3 regions of the Ochrobactrum sp. SFR4 genome follow, and region 3 is predicted to be linked to each of the others. Evidence: predicted binding sites of a transcription regulator. Region 3 holds the regulator's gene; each other region holds the start of a gene.
The links. Region 3 encodes LexA, which represses DNA repair genes until DNA is damaged. Its sites were predicted from a motif close to TGTTCNNNNTGTGTTCNG; they were not measured.
Positions count from the first base shown of each region.

Region 1 (7,896 bases), 160 kb from region 3:
CGGCTCACCACCTGTTGAATGGCAGGTCGCTGACGGGCTGACAACTTATCCTGATGCGGAAGCATTTATGGAAGCCCGCGTTGCCGCCATTCGTGACGGTACAGCCAATGAGCTGGTCTGGCTTGTGGAACACCCGCCGCTTTACACTGCAGGCACCAGTGCGCGTGAAGAAGACCTGCTGTCACCCGATCGTTTTCCGGTTTACAAGACAGGGCGCGGCGGCGAGTTCACCTATCATGGTCCGGGGCAACGCGTGGCCTATGTCATGCTGGATCTGAAACGACGTCGCGAAGATATTCGTGCCTTTGTGGCAGCACTCGAAGAATGGATCATCCGCACGCTCGACAGCTTTAATGTCAAAGGTGAGCGCCGCGAAGATCGCGTGGGTGTCTGGGTTATGCGCCCTGAAAAACCTCGTCTCGCCGATGGTTCGATGGCTGAAGACAAAATTGCTGCAATCGGCATTCGTCTGCGCCGCTGGGTCAGCTTTCACGGCATTTCGATCAATGTAGAACCACAACTTGAAAATTTCAGCGGCATTGTTCCCTGCGGCATTGCCGAGCATGGCGTGACAAGCCTTGTTGATCTGGGGCTACCAGTTTCCATGGATGATCTGGATGTGGCGCTAAAGCAAAGCTTCACCGAAGTTTTTGGTGATGTAAAATAGCAAAAACAATAAACAACATATTGTTTTAAATAAGAAAAAAATTTGGAGCGATTCCGATTAAAGCTGAATTTTGGAACGCTCCAAATCTTTGTTTTACACATTATCCAACGTATCGGAGCGGGAAAAGAAATCAGTCCGATGAACTGATTTCCCCGCACAGGCGTTTCGCACTTTTACCGGAAAAGCTTTTAAACCGCCTTTTCTTTCACTTATACGGAAAGCATTACCTTCTCCGCTTCAGCACTACGCTTTTGCTCGCGGATGAAAACATAAATGCCCGAGCCGATAATAATGGCGATACCAAACCATTTTGACAGGCTTGGAAAATCACCGAAAAAGATCAGCCCCACGGTCACTGCCATAACGATTTCAACATATTGAAACGGTGCAAGAATTGATGCCGGTGCCAGCTGAAATGCCTGCACTACCAGCAAATGCCCGCTGGCTGCAAAGACACCGATCATGATCAGCATGAACCACGGGAACAGCGAGGCAGGCAATACAAATTGCAGATCCGGAATAGCCGCCACCTCACCGAAGACCATAACGGCAAGCCCCATGATACTGCCGCCGATGCCGGCATAAAGCTGCATAACCACTGGGCGTTCATTGAGACCGAATTTACGGTTCAGCACCAGATAAACTGCGAATAGAAAAGCCGAAATCATCGGCAGAACCGACACCCAGCCAAACACGCTCCAGCTTGGCTGAATTACAATGACAGTTCCGAGCAGGCCAACCAGCACGGCACTAAGGCGACGCCAGCCTACTTTCTCATTAAGAAAAATCATTGAAAGAACCGTAAGAATAAGCGGCTCAACAAAGAACACGGCCAGCGCATCAGCAAGCGGCATATATTTTACTGCCGTGAAAAAACACAGGCTGCCGAGTGCAAGCAGGCAACCGCGAAACAGATTACCCCAGAGATGCTCTGTTTTAAGACCAAGCCCGCGACTGAAAAGAACAATTGCGCCTAAACTAATCAGTCCCTGCACAAAAAAACGCATGAAACTGATGGTAGCCGGCGGAATATTCTCTTCCATTGCCAGCCATTTGCCGGTTGCATCCATAAGCGGCACAATAAGCATGGCACAGATCATCGTAATCATTCCGCGCACATGCGGCTGTAACCGGTCTTGCATTTTAATTCCCCTGCAGCAAAGCCGCCTTCATTTCATTCTCTGTTCTCATCATGGCTTCTGTGTTTAAGCAACCACTCTCTCCCGCCCCTTGTCTGATTGTGTCAAACCGTCACCATAAGGACACAGAGCCTGCTGCGCGGCAGCGAATTGGCTGCGGCATGATTTGACAATTCCGTCATAATTGTTCAAACAAAATAAATCTGCGGAAAAGTCAGGATTACCGGCATTTAAACAGGAACGTAAAGAGAACCTTTATCGCTTTAGCGATATAAACATGCCAAACTATCTGTGATTCGATTTTCCGTAATTCCGAGGCGGTTCTGGTTTTCCTGAAACAGAAAATCCGTTTCGTAACTTTGTTTTCCCGCATTTATGCGAAGCTGGAGTATTCTTTCAGCCGCAAAATGCTCCGTATCTATTTGAACGAACAGGCCAGCCATTTCACATGGATAATAGCGACGATCTTTTTTCGAATATTCTCAGCAATGCACGCGGACGTCAGGCGATACAGTCTGAATCTCCGGTCAGTGTTGCCGAAACTGTTTCGTCTCCTCTTGAGCCTGCACCCGCTGCAGAACCAGCAACAGAGTTACGCCCTGCGTCTGTCGCGAAACCTGCTGTCGTTGAGCCTGTTTCAAAGCCTGCAGCAGAGCTTCGCCCTGCTCCGACTTCTGCACCTGTCGCGGAACTCCGTTCAGCTCCGGCAAGTTCCGATGGCAGCGATTATAATGCTTCCGCCATTCGTGTTCTTGAAGGGCTGGAGCCGGTACGTTTGCGTCCAGGCATGTATATCGGCGGTACCGATGAAAAAGCACTGCACCACTTGTTTGCTGAAGTCATCGACAATGCGATGGACGAAGCTGTTGCCGGTCATGCCAATTTCATTGATGTTAATCTCGATGCAGAAGGCTTCCTGACCGTCAGTGATAATGGCCGCGGTATTCCGGTTGAGATTCACCCGCAGGTGCCGGGCAAATCCACACTTGAAGTGATTATGACCAAGCTTCATGCGGGCGGTAAATTTGACGGCAAGGCCTATGAAACCTCCGGTGGTCTGCACGGCGTTGGTGTTTCCGTGGTTAATGCACTGTCCGACCTGCTGGAAGTGGAAGTGGCGCGTGCCCGCCGTCTCTATCGTTTGCGTTTTTCGCGTGGCTTGCCGCTGGGCGATCTGGAAGAACTGGGAGAAGTGCATAACCGCCGCGGTACGCGTGTGCGTTTCCACCCCGATCCGGATATTTTCGGTAAAAACGCGAAATTTGATCCTGAGCGCCTTTATCGTATGGCGCGCTCAAAAGCCTATCTGTTTGGTGGTGTTGAAATTCGCTGGTCCTGCGACCCGTCTTTGCTCGATCCGAAAAAAGGCATTCCGGAAAAAGCCGTTTTCCATTTTCCGGGTGGTCTGAAAGACTTCCTCGCTGCCTCGCTTGGTAAAGAATTTATGGTCACCAGAGAGATTTTCTCCGGTAAGACTGAAAAACAAGGTGGTCACGGTGCCGTTGAATGGGCGATTGCATGGTATGGCGGAGACAGCTTCGTTCATTCCTATTGTAACACTATTCCGACCGGCGAAGGCGGTACGCATGAGGCGGGTCTGCGTCTGGCGCTGACACGCGGCCTGAAAGCCTATGCGGAACTGACCAATAATAAACGCGCCTCAGTGATCACCACTGATGACGTGATGATCTCTGCCGCCGGTATGATGTCGGTTTTCATTCGCGAACCGGAATTTGTCGGCCAGACCAAGGATAAGCTGGCAACGGTTGAAGCGCAGCGCATCGTGGAAAATGCGATCCGCGATCCGTTTGACCATTGGCTGGCAGCCTCCCCGCAGGAAGCTTCCAAACTGCTCGACTGGGTGGTTGAGCGTGCGGAAGAGCGCCTGCGTCGCCGTCAGGAAAAAGAAACCACCCGCAAGACTGCAACACGAAAATTGCGTCTGCCGGGCAAGCTGGCTGACTGCTCGCAGAATTCGGCTGCCGGTGCGGAATTGTTCATCGTTGAGGGTGACTCGGCGGGCGGCTCTGCCAAACAGGCGCGTAACCGTACCAATCAGGCAATTTTGCCGTTGCGTGGTAAAATTCTCAACGTAGCCAGTGCCGGACGCGACAAGCTGACAGCCAACCAGCAGATCGGTGATCTGGTGCAGGCACTCGGTTGCGGCACGCGCAAGAATTATCGTGAAGATGATCTGCGTTATGACCGCATCATCATCATGACCGATGCTGACGTCGATGGTGCGCATATTGCTTCGTTGCTCATCACTTTCTTCTATCAGGAAATGCCGCATCTGATTACCGGCGGCCATCTCTATCTTGCAGTACCTCCGCTTTACCGCCTCAGTCAGGGTGGTAAAGTTGCCTATGCCCGCGATGATGCGCATAAAGATGAGCTGATTCGCACTATGTTTACAGGCAAAGGCAAGATCGAAATCGGCCGCTTTAAGGGTCTTGGCGAAATGCGTGCTGACCAGCTTAAAGAAACGACCATGGATCCGAAGAAACGTACTTTGCTGCGCGTAGATCTGATGGAAGATGAAAACGGCTCGACCAAATCTACGGTGGATGACCTGATGGGCACCAAGCCGGAAGCCCGCTTCCGGTTTATTCAGGAAAATGCTGAATTCGTTCAGGAGCTGGATATTTAAGGCTTTGCCTCAAGGCTTCGCCTTGTACATTAGCGATGATATCAGACATCCGGGGCGGTTTCGGTGAATACGGAAACGTCAGAACCGCTCTTTTGATTTCACACGCATTTTGTTCCGGCCGAAACAGGACAAGAAGTCAGTCCGGCGAACTGATTTCCCTGCATAGGCGCTTCACATTTTTGGAGGTGCGCTCCAACTCTGGCATTATATCCTGATCAGAATTGCCAAGACCGTTCAACCGGAGCTGCCGATGTGTGCCGCAAAAACTACAATCCGGACAATTGATGAACTCCGGCAACGACTTGAGTCTGAAGCGGCCAATAAAAGTGTTATAATCGCCGGAATATGCGGATTAGCAGGAGCCGGAAAAACTACTTTATGTCGGCAGCTCACAGCAATATCAGGTTTCAATATTGTACATCTGAGCTGTGACCGCTTCTCTTCACACAGCTATGCTGACCGTCAGGCAAGCATTGAGAGTGCCTATGCCTCCGGCATAACAGAGCATATCGCCTTTGCTGAAAATCCGCAGAACTGGTATGCCTATGACGATATTGTCACTGCCATCCATGGCTTAAGAGCGAACGGGCACTATAGTTATAATCGCGCATGGAACGGGAAAACTGGCGATCTGGACGGGCATTACAATATTGCTTTGTCTGAAAATACTCCGTCCATTGTGTTATGTGATGGTATTTATCTTCTTCATGAGCCGGTCAGAACTGCTTTAGACCTCACCATTCTGGTTGATGCTCCGGTTGAAGTTACCGTGCAGCGCGGACACAAGCGATCCAACGGCAATACGGATCACTTTATGTCTATGGAACGCCTCCGGCAGACATATACTATGCCGTATTTTGAGGCACTCTCAGGTCATGCCGATATTCTGTTTCAACCGGAATCTGCTCCATCTGGCTGCGTTTAAGCGCCCTGCGTGAAAGCGGATCAATAATCATCCAGATCAGGAATGCGGCCAAAAGCGATTTTTCCGCCAATATAAGAGCCGGGAGCAATGGATGGCCCGAGACTCAGTACATCCGAGCCGAATTGCTTGCGCACGCGGTCAAGCGTATCTGAAACCTGTTCCCAGCGCTGCTGACGCTGTTTGTCTTGCGGTTCATCAAACAGATCATGACTGTCGACCACCTCACCGGACAGATGATGCAGATAAATATGCACATTCTTGACCTGCCGGAAATCAGCCTTGCGAAACGACGGATGCATGAGCAGTCGCCGGTGCAACTGCGAGAGACAGGTGAGAAAACAATGATCGTCCCGTGACGGCGGGAACACACCTTCAACCGATACGGATTCCTGCCCCTTGATCCGCCAGCCATAAACCAGAGCACCGGCACGATAATGCTCCTTACGCAAACGGCGCGAAGCACTCATACAGAGCAGCCGCGCGCATTGCAGAATTCTATCCGGCTGACGCCAGTCCTGCGGCAGCACACGGCCATGGCCGAACATACGGCGATGCGTTTCCTGTTTCTCCACCGCATAGCCGTGCAATCCGGCGATGAAGCGCTCGCCTTCAACACTATTCCAGATCGCGCGCCCTTGTTTCGGACTGATCTTCCAAAGCTCTTCAACCGTCGCAATACCGGAGCGGAGTAAACGTGCCTCCACGCCTGCGGCAATGCCGGGCAAGTCACGCAATTGTAGTTTCAAAAAACGATGCGGAATATCTTCCGGCTGCACAATTACCAAGCCGTCCGGCTTGTCAATTTCCGCCGCGATTTTGGCCAGTAATTCATTGGGTGCAATACCGATAGAACAGGTCAGTGCCGAACCGAATTTCTCACGCAGCGCCGCTTTAATTGCCAGCCCTAAAGCCTCTGCCTGTCGGGACTCCGACGGCAACAAACGACAAACCAGCTCGTCAATAGAGCGCACATTGCCTATTGGCAGCACCGTATCAATAATATCCAGTATTTTGTGATGAAGTTTGACATATTCATCCGGCCGCGCTTCCACAATAGCAATTTCAGGGCAGATTGCGCGCGCTTCACGTACGGATGTACCGGTTTTCATACCAAGCTTTTTGGCCTCTTTACTGGCCGCAATCAGGCCCGTAAATTCACTGGCGTGAGGCACAACACCAACCGGCCTGCCCTGTAAGGCAGGATTCAGCTGCTGCTCGGCACTGGCAAAAAAACTGTCAAAATCGAGATAAAGCCGCTCCGGCAAATCAGGTTTACGCATGGTATTTGTTCCGCAACTATTGCAGAACAAAATAGGAACATTAAGTGATTTTGGCAAGCCTGAATTACAAATCTGCCTGCATTTTTACCTTTTCCACAACCCGCGCCAAACTGGCAGACCATTCTTCATAGTAACGGATAATCCGGAAACCGCATTTCTCATAAAGCTTTATTGCAGGTACATTGCGCGCATGGGTACCGATTTCTGCGGTTTGAAATCCAAGCAATACAATCTGCGCCAGCAGTGCATCAACCAATAAAGTGCCGATGCCCTGCCCGTGATGTGCAGGATCAACCCAGATATCAGATATATAGTTCTGGTTAGTATCGCGTGCGCCCCACCCACAAATCACGCCATCCTGTTCAGCAACGAGAACATAATCCAGATAATCCTGCGCTGAATGCAAAAAAGCCAGTTCAGCGCGTCTGCGCTGATCCGGCTCTTCTGTTTCATGACTGAATATATGGGAAGCCCATGCATCAGCTCCGATGCGGGCAATCATCGCCAGATCAGCGGTTGTTGCCTGCCGGAGCTGCATGCGGTGTTACCACCAGCGTTTAGGCGCAAACTGACCAGCAGCCTGTTCGATCACATGGGCAGCCTGAAACAGTGCTTCTTCTTCAAACGGACGGCCAATCAGCTGCAGGCCAAGCGGCAGACCATTTTCTGACAGACCGGCAGGTACAGATATACCCGGCAGACCAGCCATGTTTACTGTCACAGTGAAGATATCATTGAGATACATTTTCACCGGATCAGCGGCCAGTTCCTTGTCGCCCAGCTTGAAGGCAGCCGACGGCGTTGCCGGAGTCAGGATTGCATCCACACCGGCAGCAAACACATCTTCAAAGTCTTTCTTGATCAGTGTGCGGATTTTCTGCGCCTTAACGTAATAAGCGTCATAATAACCGGCTGACAGCACATAAGTGCCGATCATGATGCGGCGTTTGACTTCCTTGCCGAAACCTTCCGCGCGGGTGTTTTCGTACATTTCAACAATGTCTTTACCCGGAACGCGCAGACCGTAGCGAACACCGTCATAACGCGCGAGGTTCGACGAAGCTTCCGCCGGTGCCACGATGTAGTAAACAGCCAGCGCCTGTTCGGTATGCGGCAGCGAAATATCAACAACTTCCGCACCGGCATCTTTCAGCCACTGAACGCCCTGCGCCCAGAGTTTTTCGATTTCAGCCGGCATGCCGTCAATGCGATACTCACGCGGAATACCGATTTTC
Region 1 is NZ_JAAPBB010000003.1:250,408-258,303, reverse strand. Features, by position in the region: gene lipB (lipoyl(octanoyl) transferase LipB) at 1-667, shown strand, start outside; gene HBA93_RS05280 (DMT family transporter) at 877-1,809, opposite strand; gene parE (DNA topoisomerase IV subunit B) at 2,255-4,456, shown strand; gene HBA93_RS05270 (nucleoside/nucleotide kinase family protein) at 4,707-5,381, shown strand; gene HBA93_RS05265 (Y-family DNA polymerase) at 5,402-6,661, opposite strand; gene HBA93_RS05260 (GNAT family N-acetyltransferase) at 6,726-7,199, opposite strand; gene gatA (Asp-tRNA(Asn)/Glu-tRNA(Gln) amidotransferase subunit GatA) at 7,206-7,896, opposite strand, start outside.
Region 1: a site for LexA is predicted at 2,043-2,060, ahead of parE (DNA topoisomerase IV subunit B). Genes of this name have one in related genera too.

Region 2 (7,896 bases), on a different contig from region 3:
TAAGCATAAATCATGCCAAAATCTGCGAATTTATAATCTGACGGGTAAAATTTTATAATTTTTTATGGGCAGGCAGAATTTTAATTGGCAGTCTTTGATGCAGCCTGTTGAAATGTTTAATTTATTTTCAAATGATGCCGAAAGGTGAAATTCACACACGGCAAAGAATGTGCAGAAATTTCAGGCAAGGCTGCATCTGCGTTGCCTTTGCATGAAGAAATGGCAGTGATAAATATGAATACCGGATTTTAGTTGCCTAAAATTTAGGCATTGTGCGTTCTAAATAAGCATGTGTGAAGTAATAAGCATTCTCGCAGGAGCCTGATATGGAGTTGTTGACGCCGGAAGAGATGGGGCAAGCTGACCGGATTACCATTACGGGTGGTGTTGCAGGTTATCGTCTGATGCAGCGCGCCGGTCAGGCGGTGCTTGAAGAGATTGTCAGATTTTGGCCTGATGTTCGTTCTGTCGCTGTGCTCTGTGGCTCCGGCAATAATGGCGGCGATGGCTATGTCGTCGCAAAGCTATTGAAGGCGGCGGGCATATCTGTGGCTTGTTTTTATACGGAACAACCCAAAACGAACAGTGAGGCGGCTCTTGCCTATGCTGACTATTTGTCTTCGGGCGGGCAGGTTCTGCCGCTTCACCATTTTATACCTGAAGATTATTCGCTGGTTGTGGACGCTTTGCTCGGTGCGGGGCTTGTGCGAGATGTAAGCGGAGCGCTGGCAACTTGTATCACAAGGCTGAACATGTCCGGTGTATCTGTCTGTGCCATTGATCTGCCAAGCGGTGTATCCGGACTGGACGGGCAGGTTAAGGGTGAGGCAGTGCATGCGCAGCATACGGTTACGTTTTTCCGTAAGAAGCCCGGGCATTTATTACAGCCGGGACGTGAGTTATGCGGTGAAGTGCATGTCCGCGATATAGGCATTGAAAATACGGTATTCGAAACAATACCGGTCAGGCTTTATGAAAATCTGCCGGAGCTCTGGCGTGATGTTCTGCCTGTTGCTCAGATCAATGCCCATAAATTCACACGTGGCCATGTCGGGGTGTTTTCCGGCGGGATGATGTCCACCGGTGCTGCACGTCTGAGTGCTGCAGCCGCTGCGCGTACAGGGGCGGGGTTGGTGACAATGATTGCACCGCCGGACGCATTACCTGTTCATGCCGCGCATCTGACGGGCACAATGCTGTATCCGTTAGGTGAAACTGTTGACGTTCTGAATTTTATCAGAGCAAGAAAAGTCAAAGCCGCGGTTCTGGGACCTGCCTTTGGTGATCTGCCAAGGGCGCGGGAGCTGGTATGTGCATTACTGGCGGATAGTGCAGATGAAGCCGGTTTGGAAGCACTGGTTCTGGATGCTGATGGAATCACGGCATTTAAAGATCCGCCGCAAATACTGTTTGCTGCCGCAGAACGATCACGCTGTTCGCTGGTACTGACACCGCATGAGGGAGAGTTTCAGCGGTTATTCGGCGGATTGGTTACAGATAGTCAGAGTAAGGTTGAGAAAGCGCGGCAAGCTGCTCAGCTCAGCCATAGTGTAGTGATTTATAAAGGCGCGGATACGGTAATTGCCGCACCGGATGGCCGTGCTGCAATTAACAGTAATGGCAATGCATTACTGGCAACTGCCGGCTCCGGTGATGTACTGACCGGTATTATTGCAGGGCTATGCGCACAGGGCATGCCGGTTTTTGAGGCTGCCTGTGCGGCGGTGTGGATACATGCGGAAACTGCAAATTGTTTTGCTGAGGAAGCACCGGCCGGCCTAATCGCCGAAGATATGCCTGACCTGATTGTAAAAATATGGGCAAAGCTTGAGAAAAACGGCTTGCTCTCAAATGACAGCATATCCCTGAGAAACGGGAAGCACTGAGATAAGAAAATCAGGCCACAGAACTGATTTTTCGTTCTCGTATTATTCAATAAAAACGCCGCCTGTTTTATGAGGCGGCGTTTTTATTTATTCAGCTGCGAGTGTTTTTCCGTCAGGACGGCGTTCCAGCAGTTCCTTCAGGAAGTGGCCGGTATAGGAGCGTGGTTCCACGACGATGTCTTCCGGACGACCGGCTGCGACGATTTCACCACCACCGTCACCGCCTTCAGGGCCGAGATCCAATACCCAGTCAGCGGTTTTGATGACTTCAAGATTATGCTCGATAACAGCAACCGTATTGCCTTGATCGACCAGTTCGTGCAGCACTTCCAGCAGTTTGGCAACGTCATGGAAATGCAGACCTGTGGTTGGCTCATCAAGAATATACAGCGTCTTGCCGGTTGCGCGACGGGATAGTTCTTTGGCGAGTTTAACGCGCTGGGCTTCACCGCCGGAGAGGGTGGTCGCCTGCTGGCCGATCTTGATATAGCCAAGACCGACGCGGTTCAGCGTTTCCATCTTGTCGCGGATACTTGGCACCGCAGCAAAGAATTCCACACCTTCTTCAACCGTCATATCAAGAACATCGGCGATGCTCTTGCCTTTAAACAGAACTTCCAGTGTTTCGCGGTTGTAGCGTTTGCCGTTACAAACATCACAAGTCACGTAAACATCAGGCAGGAAGTGCATTTCAATCTTGATAACACCGTCACCCTGACAGGCCTCGCAGCGCCCGCCTTTGACGTTGAATGAGAAACGACCAGGCTGATAGCCACGTGCCTTTGCTTCCGGAAGGCCGGCGAACCAGTCGCGGATTGGTGTGAATGCACCGGTATAAGTGGCCGGATTGGAGCGCGGCGTACGGCCAATCGGGGACTGATCAATATCAATCACTTTATCCAGCAGTTCCAAACCTTCAATCCGGTCGTGTTCTGCCGGATGTTCGCGGGAGCCCATGATTTTACGTGAGGCAGCTTTATACAGGGTTTCAATCAGGAATGTGGATTTACCGCCACCGGACACGCCGGTTACTGCGGTAAAGGTGCCGAGCGGAATTTCACCGGTTACGTTTTTCAGATTATTGGCACGGGCGCCGACAACTTTAATACGCTTGGACTTTGTAATCTTACGGCGTTCTGCCGGAACCATAACTTGCAAAGCGCCGGACAGATATTTGCCGGTGATAGAATTTGGATTGTTTATCACTTCGGACGGTGTGCCCTTAGCAATAATCTGACCGCCATGAACACCGGCTGCCGGACCAATATCAACGACATAGTCGGCAGTGAGAATAGCATCTTCATCATGCTCAACCACGATCACGGTATTGCCGAGATCACGCAGGTGACGCAGTGTGTCGAGCAAACGGGCATTATCGCGCTGATGCAGGCCAATGGATGGCTCATCGAGCACATAGAGAACGCCGGTCAGACCGGAGCCGATCTGCGAGGCGAGGCGAATACGCTGGCTTTCACCGCCGGACAGTGTGCCGGAATTACGCGACAGTGACAGATAATCCAGCCCCACATCGTTGAGGAAGCGCAGGCGCTCACGGATTTCTTTCAGAATACGGGCAGCAATTTCGTTCTGTTTATCATTGAACTGCTGGTCAATCGTGCTGAACCACTGATCTGCATTGCGGATCGACATTTCCGTTAACTGGCCGATATGCATCTTGCCGACTTTAACTGCCAGTGCTTCCGGTTTCAGGCGATAGCCTGCGCAAGCCGGACAAGGGGTGGCCGACATATAGCGTTCGATCTCTTCACGCGACCAGTTGGAATCAGTTTCCTTCCAGCGGCGCTGCAGATTAGGAATAACACCTTCAAATGTCTTGGTTGTTTCGTAAGAGCGCGAGCCGTCCTTATAAACAAAGGTAATTTCTTTGCCTTTGGTACCATGAAGCACAGCCTTTTGGGCATCTTCACTCAAATCCTGCCACTTATCTGTCAGCTTGAAACCATAGGCTTTGCCCAGTGCTTCCAAAGTCTGATTGTAATAAGGCGAAGAGGATTTTGCCCAAGGCGCGATTGCCCCGTCTTTCATGCGCAGAGTTTCATCCGGCACAATCAGGTTCGGATCAATGGCCTGCTGTGAACCAAGGCCGTCACAGGTCGGGCAGGCACCAAACGGATTATTGAAGGAGAACAGGCGCGGTTCAATTTCAGCAATCGTGAAGCCGGAGACAGGACAGGCGAACTTTTCCGAGAACAGCACGCGCTCATGGGTGTCGTTTTTGGATTTATTGACGCTGTCTGCTGCGGTTTCTTCCGGTGGTAACGGCTTGTCAGCAAATTCTGCAATTGCCAGACCTTCAGCCAGTTGCAGGCAGGTTTCCAGACTGTCGGCCAGACGGGAAGCCAGATCAGGACGCACCACAACGCGGTCAACAACCACATCAATATCGTGCTTGTATTTCTTATCCAGCGCCGGTGCGTCAGCTATTTCATAGAAAACACCGTCAATTTTGACGCGCTGAAAGCCTTTTTTCTGCAGTTCAGCGAGCTCTTTGCGGTATTCACCCTTACGGCCGCGTACAATCGGCGCCATGATATAGAGGCGGGTGCCTTCTTCAAAAGCCATCACACGGTCAACCATCTGGCTGACTGTCTGGCTTTCAATCGGCAAGCCGGTAGCCGGAGAATAAGGAACACCAACGCGTGCATAGAGCAGGCGCAGATAGTCATAAATCTCGGTGACAGTACCGACCGTTGAGCGCGGGTTGCGGCTGGTTGTTTTCTGTTCAATAGAAATGGCAGGAGACAGACCATCAATCTGGTCAACATCCGGCTTTTGCATCATTTCCAAAAACTGGCGCGCATAGGCTGAAAGACTCTCAACGTAACGACGCTGACCTTCCGCATAGATTGTATCGAAAGCGAGCGATGACTTGCCCGAGCCGGACAGGCCGGTCATGACAATCAGCTTGTCACGGGGAAGGTCAATATCAATATTTTTCAGATTATGTTCGCGGGCGCCGCGAATGGAGATAAATTTTTGATCGCTCATCAGCATTGTGCCTGCGTTGGATGCATAACAATTGGCCGGTTAAATCAGACAAGCAGAGATTACTCTGTCCGCAGCCGAAACTCAGACATTTATATAGGTGTGCTCTGCTCAAACTCAATATTGACCGGATTTGTACTCTGTTCTGCGAAACTGCGCTGCACTAATGACAGTCCAGCTGCTTTCCCGCAATTTTGCAAAAGGTTATAGAACAAAATATGAACTTAAGTCCAGTCAGATTTTGGTTGTAATCGCTGCAAAGCAGGATTTCTTGTCTAAGTTCATCAAATGACGATGTAATATAATGTGAAAACCTATCAGTTGACGATGCGCTGTCCTGAGAGCACACTGAAATTGTCTTCAGCATCAGCGGAGGAAAGGGATGTAAGTCCCGAACAGCTGAAGACGGGCGAAAGCCCAGACAGGAACTTATACTGTTCCGCGCGAAACAGGAGGAATATAAGGATGAGTCCACCTGACCATGCATGACGATATTATATCGTCGAAAAATAATGTTTTTTCTGAAACTACCGGATTTCTGTGAAAGCTATCTGAAAAATAGTTTGAATAGAATGGTCAATAACGCAATTTACCTGTCTGAATGCTTCGGCAACAGATGATGCAGTTACGGATTTGCTGAAAGTGGTACGGTTCTGAAAATATGGCTGAATGCTATATCTGCGGTTCGGAACCAGACTGTCACAAATGAAAGTTGAAGTGTGGTTTTACTGAAAGAGCAACAATTTATCTCTACTGCAAATAAACTGCCATCATGGCAGATATTTGAAATCTTGTCGGCGAATGACTACCGGCAAAATGGGATGAACCCCAATCAAAAGCCCTGCGCGCCAAAATAAGTGAGCGGCAGGGCATTTTTGTATGTTGTATAAACTTGTTGCCGAGGCAGATGTGCCTCTTCCCTGATTTATCTTCTCCCCAAAATTCTGATGATGACATAAACCTGACGGTAACGGTGGAATGAAAGCAATTGCGCGGATAAATTTGCGGTGCTTATATGCCCGCGGCGGTATCGGGGAGCATGACGACATACCGCTACGGAGGGTTCTCAAAAATCAGGACAAAGACGTTGTTTTTTGTCTGTAACAGTTTTGTGCGAGGTGGCTCCTGCCTATCGCGAAGTTGTTTGATTGCAGAATATGGAAATTTTTAATGACAAGCACATCGCATAAACCGCGCGCACGCGATCTCGGTATTCCGTTTACAGGAACAACAGGTTCGAATAATGCCATTACCGATGTTGAAGGCGTGACCGTTGGTTATTCGACGATTATTGAGGGCGAGGGCAGGCTTGAAACCGGCAAAGGCCCTGCGCGCACCGGTGTCACTGCTATCCTGCCACGGGGAAAGACATTTAATCCGGTTTTTGCCGGCTGGACATCTTTCAACGGTAATGGCGAGATGACCGGCACGACATGGATTGAGGAGAGCGGTTTCCTTGAAGGACCGATTGCGATCACCAATACACACAGCGTGGGTGTGGTGCGGGATTCCGTGGTGTCTTGGCTGATTGATAATGATCTGACAGGGCCGCATTTCAAAGACCTTTACTGGCTTCTGCCGGTGGTTGCTGAAACATGGGATGGTATTCTGAACGATATTAACGGCATGCATGTGAAGAAAGAGCATGTCTATGCCGCGCTGGATAATGCTGCGGGCGGCAAAATTGCCGAGGGGAATGTCGGCGGCGGCACCGGTATGAACCTGTTTCACTTTAAAGGTGGTACGGGTACTTCATCGCGTAAACTGAGCGATGAAGAGGGCGACTATACTGTTGGTGTACTGGTGCAGGGCAATTTCGGCAGAAGACAGGACCTGATGATTGCCGGTGTGCCGGTTGGTGAGGAAATCACTGAGCTGATGCAGGATACCTCATGGACGCGTGAAGAGAGCGGCTCGATTATCGTTGTCGTGGCAACGGATGCGCCGCTTTTGCCGCATCAGCTCAAGCGACTGACACGCCGTGTCTCTGTCGGGCTTGGTCGTGTCGGTGGTTTTGGTGCCAATGGCAGCGGGGATATTTTCATTGCCTTTTCAACGGCCAATCCTGATGCCTATAGCCGTGAAGAAAATAGCCAATTGGAGATGGTCTCTAATCATAAAATGGATCCGCTTATTCATGCCACAGCCTTGGCTACGGAAGAAGCGATTATCAATGCGATGATTGCGGCGGAAACTATGAAGGGGCGGGACGATAACATCTCTTACGCTCTTCCGCATGACCGGCTTATGGAAGTGATGAAAAAATATAACAGGCTCAAGAAATAACGATTTCTGATTGAAGAGGCGGCTGAAAAGCCGCTTCTTTGTTGCGAACGTGGACGGTTCGCTTTATTCGATGCTATCGAGCGCCGTGTGCCAGACTTGGCACACAAAGGTCGCTCTAACAGCAGTTTTTGCAGCAGAGATATCTATGAATATTCACGACACAGCCCTGAACGGCGATACAGGTTCAGATTTGCAGGACAAATTGGCCAAGCCTGCGCCGGTTTCCGATATCAGTCAGGAGCTGGATGATTATGCATCCATGAGCGATGAGGATATGGGCGGAGACGGATGTCATCCGCTGTTTCGCAATGTGCCGTCCTCGGTGGGTTTCAACAAGCTGCGCAAGCGTTTGCTGCGCCAGACCCGTCAGGCGATGGATGATTTTGCCATGGTGCGTCCGGGTGACCGCTGGCTGGTTGCGCTTTCCGGCGGTAAGGATTCCTACGGCCTCTTGGCTTTGCTGCTTGATTTGAAATGGCGCGGTGTGTTGCCGGTCGATCTGATTGCCTGCAATCTCGATCAGGGACAGCCGAATTTTCCGAAACATATTCTGCCGGATTATCTGACCAAAAATCAGATTACCCATCGCATTGAATATCAGGATACCTATTCGATCGTGACGGATAAGGTGCCGGAAAATCAGACCTATTGTGCGCTTTGCTCGCGTTTGCGCCGTGGTAATCTCTACCGTGTTGCGCGTGAAGAGGGCTGCTCGGCG
Region 2 is NZ_JAAPBB010000012.1:603-8,498, reverse strand. Features, by position in the region: gene HBA93_RS13810 (NAD(P)H-hydrate dehydratase) at 327-1,886, shown strand; gene uvrA (excinuclease ABC subunit UvrA) at 1,974-4,895, opposite strand; gene HBA93_RS13800 (DmpA family aminopeptidase) at 6,063-7,178, shown strand; gene ttcA (tRNA 2-thiocytidine(32) synthetase TtcA) at 7,438-7,896, shown strand, end outside.
Region 2: a site for LexA is predicted at 5,100-5,117, ahead of uvrA (excinuclease ABC subunit UvrA). Genes of this name have one in related genera too.

Region 3 (7,896 bases):
CCATAATGGCCATCGGATGCGCATCGCGGCGGAAGCCGGTGAAGAATTTGGCCATCTGTTCATGGACCATGGTGTGACGGGTCACACGGTAATCAAAATCTGCTTTCTGGGTCTTGGTTGGCAGTTCGCCGTAGAGAAGCAGGTAGCAGGTATCAAGGAAGTCGCCCTGTTCGGCGAGCTGTTCGATCGGGTAGCCGCGATGCAGGAGAACGCCTTCATCACCATCGATATATGTGATTTTGGATTCGCAGGAAGCTGTTGATGTGAAGCCAGGATCGTATGTGAAGGAATTTGTATTCTTGTAAAGCGGGCCGATTTCAACGACGTCTGGTCCGATTGTACCTTTGCGGACCGGCAATTCGGTGGAATTGCCATGTAGCGTGATTGTCGCTGTCGTATTAGACATACTGGTTCCTTTCATCATCGCGCTCACTGCTCGTGGATAGCAGTAAATTTGGAGCATAATGCCGAAAACTGGTGTTTCAGATTCAACTTATGCATAGAAACATACAGTTAGGGTATTTTTACCGGCGCTGCCAGTTTGAAAAATATCCTAAGCGGGTTGTCACGTAAAATTCATGATATTTTTGAATGACAGCCTGAAAAATTCTTGGCTCAAATTATCGTAAAAACCGGGCGTTGCAATGCAGAAATTCGGGTTTTTATGAACAAATTTCTGTCAATTCGCCATTCTTACGACAGAAGCCGGTCTGTGAAAATCACACTCCTGTGTTCAGGGCGTGTTTGAAGCCGTATTCCGTTGAAAGAACACGGCTTCTGACAGGCTTAAACGGCCTGATCCTGAATGCGTCCGAGCGCTTCTTCACGACCCAGAACCACCAGAACATCAAAAACACCCGGTGAAGTGGCGCGGCCGGTGAGGGCGGCACGCAGAGGCTGGGCAATTTTGCCAAGCTTCAGGCCGGTTGATTCCGCATGAGCACGGACAACGGCATCCAATGCTTCTGCATTCCACTCGGCAGCTTCCAGCTTCGGTAACACATCTTTGAGGATCGCGCGGCCTTCATCATTGAGCAGGCTTGTCGCTTTTTCATCCAGTGGCAGGGGGCGGGAAACGAACAGGAATTTCGCGCCGTCAGCCAGCTCTACCAGTGTTTTTGCACGATCTTTAAGACCCGGCATTGCTGCAACAAGCTGTGCACGACGTTCATCGGTCAGCAGAGCCTGCAGTTCCGCACCGCCTTCAATATAAGGCAGAACATCGATCAGCGCTTTGGTAAGCGTTTCTGAATCACTGGCGCGGATATGATGACCGTTAATGGCTTCCAGTTTCTGGAAATCGAAACGAGATGCGCCTTTGTTGATGTCTTTGGTATCAAACCATTCAATCATCTGCTCGATGGTCATGATTTCATCATCACCATGGCTCCAGCCGAGACGAACCAGATAGTTGCACAGTGCTTCAGGCAGATAGCCCATTGCACGATAGGCCTCAACGCCAAGCGCACCGTGGCGCTTGGAGAGCTTGGCACCATCCGCACCATGGATCAGCGGGATATGGGACATTTTAGGCACATCCCAGCCCATTGCCTGATAAATAACTGTCTGGCGGGCAGCATTGGTCAGATGGTCATCACCACGGATAATATGGGTAACGCCCATATCATGATCGTCGACCACAACCGCATGCATATAGGTTGGCGCGCCGTCGGAACGCAGAATGATGAAATCATCCAGATCTTTGTTCGGGAAACGGACTTCACCCTGCACATCATCCATCACAACAGTTTCGCCTGTCTGAGGCGCTTTAATGCGGATAACCGGCTTCACACCTGCCGGTGCTTCCGACGGATCACGGTCACGCCAGCGGCCGTCATAACGCGGCGGGCGACCTTCAGCACGCGCCAGCTCACGCATCGCATCCAGTTCTTCCGGTGAGGCATAGCAATAATAGGCTTTACCGGCCTTCACCAGTTCTTCAGCAACTTCGCGGTGGCGCGGTGCGCGTTCCCACTGGGAGATAGCATCGCCGTCCCATGTCAGGCCGAGCCATGTCAGGCCTTCAAGAATAGCGGCCGTTGCGGCCTCGGTGGAGCGCTCGCGGTCGGTATCCTCAATGCGCAGCAGCATCTTGCCGCCGGTATGTTTGGAATAAAGCCAGTTAAACAACGCTGTACGTGCGCCGCCGATATGCAGATAGCCGGTCGGGGAAGGCGCAAAGCGGGTAATAACGGGTGATGACATCGGTCGCTCCGTATCTGCGGTAAAGTTACAGGATCTTACGCTTATATCCGAATATATCGCCTAAAGAATGTAACTGACCGCCTCTCGATTTCTTGTGCTGTTCATGTAGCATAGGCAGCACAACGTGCAAGACTTGATGCAAAAATCAAAGCAGAGAACCGGTGTTTAACGCCGCTCAATGCAAGATTCCTGCGTGAAATAGGCTGTTTTGGACGTATAATTGTGCAGCTGTCAGGTGCGGGGGCAATTCAGACAGCATGGCGAATGGTTATGACGGTGAATGTAGTCATCAGGCAGGCAAGACTGAGTCCCGTTATGATGATGACGGGGCGCAGACAAGTGCTGCCCGCAACACTTATTCTCGCAGGCTGACAGTTGAGCAAACCATGCTTGGTTTTGCTCCTGTGCCAGATTCGGAGATTATTCCCGATGATGGTGCTGTTTATAGCGGACGAAAGCGGGCACTGATTATCCGGCTAAATCTGCGGGAATATTGGCAGCGTTTTCTGGATGATATCTGTGATGCTCTGCTGTTTGAATATGAACGCGGAACGGTTTTCCTGTTACTGGCCGTTGCGAGTGGTGCAGGGGCGGTTCATTATTTTTCCCTGAGGGCTGAACCATACTGGATAGAGCTGTTTGTACCGGCATTCTTGTTGATCTGGCTGTTGTTTTTGCTGCGTGATACGCTGATCAGGCGTGTCAGCCTTGTGCTGATATTAGCCTTTATGACTGGTATGCTGGCTGCGAAATGGGAGACGCAGCGCTATGCAACGCAAATGCTTGGCAGTTCTGTGTCAACCACTTTGACAGCGCGGATTGTCTCGCTCGAACAGGAGGCTGAAGACAATGGCAAAGCCGGACGCTGGCGTATTGTTGCCGATGTGCTGACAACGGAAAAACCGCATCTGCGCTATGCGCCGCAGCGATTGCGGCTCTCTGCACGTGATTTACCTGCGCAGGCTGAAACCGGTTCTGTTCTGAAAGGGGCGGTGCGATTGCGTCCCCATGGCGGGCCGGTGCGTTCCGAGCAATATGATTTCGCATTTCATGGATATTTTCGCGGCATTGGCGGTAATGGCTTCTATCTCGGTGTACCGAAACTGGTTGATGGTGAATTTGCCGGTGATGCAGTGTCAAAGAGCTGGACTGCGTCCGTTGAGGCATTGACCGGTCAGTTGCGGGCGATGATAGGCGGGCGGATTATGCAGGCACTGTCCGGTGAAGAAGGGGCGGTGGCCGCAGCGCTGATCTCCGGCCAGCGGGCAGGGATCAGCGAGATAACCAATGAGGCGCTGCGCATTGCAGGGCTGGCGCATATTCTCTCAATTTCCGGCCTGCATCTGGCGCTGGCAGCGGGTATAGTCATGGTAAGCCTGCGAGGTATTGCCGGACTGCTCCCATCTTTAGCGCTCTATTATCCGGTGAAGAAAGCCGCCGCACTGATTTCACTGTTTTCCTCCGGTTTCTATCTGGCTTTATCCGGTGCTGATGTGGCGGCACAGCGTAGTTTTATCATGCTGGCCGTGATGCTTTGTGCCGTGATTTTAGATCGCAAAGCTCTGACCTTGCGTAATCTGGCGATTGCAGCGCTGTTTAGTATTCTTGTGACACCGCATGAAATCTTGGGGCCGAGTTTTCAGATGTCCTATTCTGCAACCGGTGCGCTGATTGCAGGTTTTGCGTGGTGGAAATTACGCAAGAGACAAAACAACGAACGAGTGACGCGACAGACGGGATTGGGGAGCAAGCTCAGGCTTTGGCTGGGCGGAGTTGCGGGGACATCACTCTTGGCCGGCATCGCCAGCGGGCTTTTTGCAGCCTTTCACTTTAACAATATGGCACCGCTTGGAATGCTGGGAAATGCACTGGCATTGCCGGTGATCTCGGTGCTGATCATGCCTTTTGCGGTTCTGTCACTATTGATGATGCCATTGGGGCTTGAATGGCTGCCTTTACAGGTAATGGGCAAAGGCATTGAACTGGTCAAATGGATTGCCCATTTTGTTGCCGGACTTTCCCCTGATCTGATACCCGGTCTGTTACCCGTGCCTGTAGTGTTGTTATGGACGGCTGCTCTGCTTACAGCAATGATCCTCAACAGTCATTTGCGGCTGATATCGTTGTTTTTTTTCATGGCTGGCGGGATCGTGCTGAGTATGAATACTTTGCCGGATATTATTATCTCGGAAGATGCCAGACTGGTTGCTGTGCGTCAGAATAATATTCTCTATGTGAACCGCCAGCGACCAGCTGCGTTCACAACTGATAACTGGCGCAAGGCCTATAGAATTCATGAGATTAAAACGCCTGATAAGAGCAGTGCGGCACATTCCGGAGGTTTTGTCTGTGAGGATGGGTTATGCAGTTTTGATCTGCAAAACGAGCAGGTGCTGGCTTATGCCGAAAACCGGCCTGCTGCAGATATCGCCTGTAATATCGGTGACATTATCGTTCTCGCTTATGCGGGAAACCTATCGTGCCCTGACATAAATGAAAGTCGCATTACACCGGCAGTAACGCGAAAAGAACCAGTTATAATCACCCGCCAGCAACTGGCATTACGAGGTGTGGCGGAGATTTATCTGAAACCGGATAGTCGTAGTAATACAGACATAGCGCAAATTCATACTTCAGATATGTTGCAAAGCTCTGTTTCCGGAATGCGGATACATCAAGCTGGTTCAGCATACCAGCCGGAACAGGATTCGGTCGTGTTTGCAGTGGGAGAGCCGCAACGACCTTGGCATGGCTATCGTCTCTGGTCCCGTGCTGCCCGCAATCTGGAAGATCCGAAATAGGACTGTCACGCCTGTTCAATGAGTGCCGCAATTATGAGTGCATAGTTGTGGTACAAAGATGCACTAAAATATGTAATTTACAGAGTGCGATCTGTATCGCTCTGTTGGTCAGAACACTGTCAAAATGACCTGTCATGTTTCATTCAAAAATGAAATATCTGTAATCAATCGTCTGAAGTCGAAAACCGGCGGTTGGCCGGTTTTCGCTCCGATGCATATTAGTAGCGGCGTACCAGACCAACCAGCTTACCCTGAACACGCACACGGTCAGGACCAAAAATACGGGTTTCATAAGCAGGGTTCGCAGCTTCAAGCGCAACAGATGCGCCTTTGCGGCGGAAGCGTTTCAGTGTCGCTTCTTCATCATCGACCAGAGCCACAACAATTTCACCGGCATTGGCGGTATCACCACGGCGGATAATCACTGTATCGCCATCGAGAATACCGGCTTCGATCATCGAGTCACCTTTGACTTCCAGCGCATAATGCTCACCGCTGCCAAGCATTTCCGGCGGCAGGGTAATCATATGGGTTTGTGATTGAATGGCGGAAATCGGTACACCGGCTGCAATACGTCCCATCACCGGAACACTGATACCGGCAGGTGCTTCCGATTCTGTCGCAGGCGCGGCTTTTTTAGGCAGTTCGGTGACATTCTTTTTGCTGAGATCGCCTTCAATGACACTTGGTGAGAATTTCTTCTGGCTGTTGAGACCCGGCGCAATCGAGTCCGGCAAACGCACAACTTCAAGCGCACGCGCTCTGTTTGGCAGACGGCGGATAAAACCGCGTTCTTCCAGAGCTGTAATCAGACGGTGAATACCGGATTTGGAAGCGAGATTGAGCGCCTCTTTCATCTCGTCAAACGAAGGGGGAATGCCGCTTTCCTTCAGGCGGTCATGGATAAACAGCAATAATTCATGTTGTTTACGCGTCAGCATTATACGCTCCCAAAGCCTTTATATTATCTGCCGGTTACTAAAATTATGGTGGCAGATAATGAAGTCGTGCAGACTAAACGCATAACCGCATGCACGGGGCGCGGTAGCGAGAATCAATTTTTAAAACAAACCCAGAACGAACACTATATGTTCCAGTATTGTTCTGCAAGGCTTTAAAAGTGATTAATCCGATTGTTTAAAGAATTTCAGCGTATCATCAGGATCTGACAGCGATCACCGGCTTTGGCTGCTTCCGCAAAAGGCTCACGGATCAGCAGAGCATCCGCGCAGGTAATGACGGTCAGCATGGAGGAATCCTGCACCGGCAGAGGCGTTGCCAGTAACTCACCGTCGCTGTTGCGGGTCAGAGTTGCACGGGCGTAATCACGGCGGTTACCATTGGCGGCCATGTCCTGTGCCAGTCTGGCGCCGGCAATATATGTGGTCGCGGCTTTACCTGCCAGACGCGCAACCAGAGGTGCCAGAAACACATAGGAGCAGACGAGGCTGGAGACCGGATTGCCGGGAAGTCCAAGAACGAGCAGGGGCGCTTTGCCTTCGCGATCCAGCTGGCCGAACATGAGTGGCTTACCCGGACGCATGGCGATTTTGTAAAAGCCGAGTTCAACGCCGCAATTGGTCAGTGCCTTATGCACCAGATCATGATCACCGACAGATGCGCCGCCCAGCGTAATCAGAATATCGGCCTCCGAAGCAGCGACATTACGAATGGATTGCTCGATAAGGGCCAAATCATCCGGCACAATACCAAGATCATCTGCCGTGCCGCCATTGCGCCGTACAATTTCTGCGACACCATAACTGTTGGAGCTGACGATCTGATCTGCCGCAGGAACAGTGCCTGCAGGTACAAGCTCATTACCTGTAGCAAGAATAGCTGTTTTAGGGCGTTTATAGACCTGCAATTGCGCATGGCCGGACGCTGCCGCTAAAGAGAGCGATGCCGGATCAAGCAGATGACCGGTTTGCAGCAAGCATTCACCGTCTTTAAAATCCAGCCCGCTGAACCGGATATGACGGCTTTTGCTCACATCCCGTAACAGTGTAACCAGATTACCTTCCTGCTGCGTGTCTTCCTGAATGACAATCGTGTCGGCACCGGCAGGCATTGGCGCACCGGTAAAAATACGCACAGCCTCACCGGATTTGAGCATGCCGTCAAAGCCTTTGCCTGCAGCAGATTCGCCGATGACTTTCAATATAACGGGCAGCTGCTCGGCATCGGCAAAGCGTATGGCATAACCGTCCATGGCCGAGGCATCAAAAGGCGGTTGATTGAATGAGGCAAAAATCGAAGTGGCGAGAACACGATCACCGGCTTCATGCAGGGCGACGTGCTCATGGCCGGAAGGCATTTTATCCGCCAGCAAAAGCCGCAAAGCCTCATCAACCGGTAATAATGCCATGAAACCTACCCCGTAAAAAATAAGAGCGATATGCTAAGAACGCTGCCAGTCGCCGGATTTACCGCCGGTTTTGCTGTCGACGGCTATATTGCCTATGACCATGCCTTTATCGGCAGCTTTTGCCATATCATAAATCGTCAGGCAGGCGACGGAGACAGCCGTGAGTGCCTCCATTTCCACGCCGGTTTTGCCGGTCAGTTTGACTGTCGCACTAACCCGCAAGCCAGGCAGTGCCTCATCCGGCTCGATATCAACCGAGACTTTGCTCAGCATCAATGGATGGCAAAGCGGAATCAGATCAGAGGTCTTTTTTGCAGCCATAATACCGGCAAGACGGGCGGTGCCGATAACATCGCCTTTGGCGGCATTGCCGGAAAGGATCAGCTCAAGCGTCTGCTTTTGCATCGTGACACAGCCCGATGCGGTCGCAATGCGCACAGTGTCGGTCTTGTCACCGACATCGACCATATTCGCAGCGCCGCTTTCATCGAGATGTGTCAGCTTGCTCATAACTTACTCTTT
Region 3 is NZ_JAAPBB010000003.1:92,649-100,544, forward strand. Features, by position in the region: gene gltA (citrate synthase) at 1-406, opposite strand, end outside; gene gltX (glutamate--tRNA ligase) at 787-2,205, opposite strand; gene HBA93_RS04570 (ComEC/Rec2 family competence protein) at 2,463-5,006, shown strand; gene lexA (transcriptional repressor LexA) at 5,225-5,947, opposite strand; gene HBA93_RS04580 (molybdopterin molybdotransferase MoeA) at 6,154-7,374, opposite strand; gene moaC (cyclic pyranopterin monophosphate synthase MoaC) at 7,408-7,884, opposite strand; gene trpC (indole-3-glycerol phosphate synthase TrpC) at 7,888-7,896, opposite strand, start outside.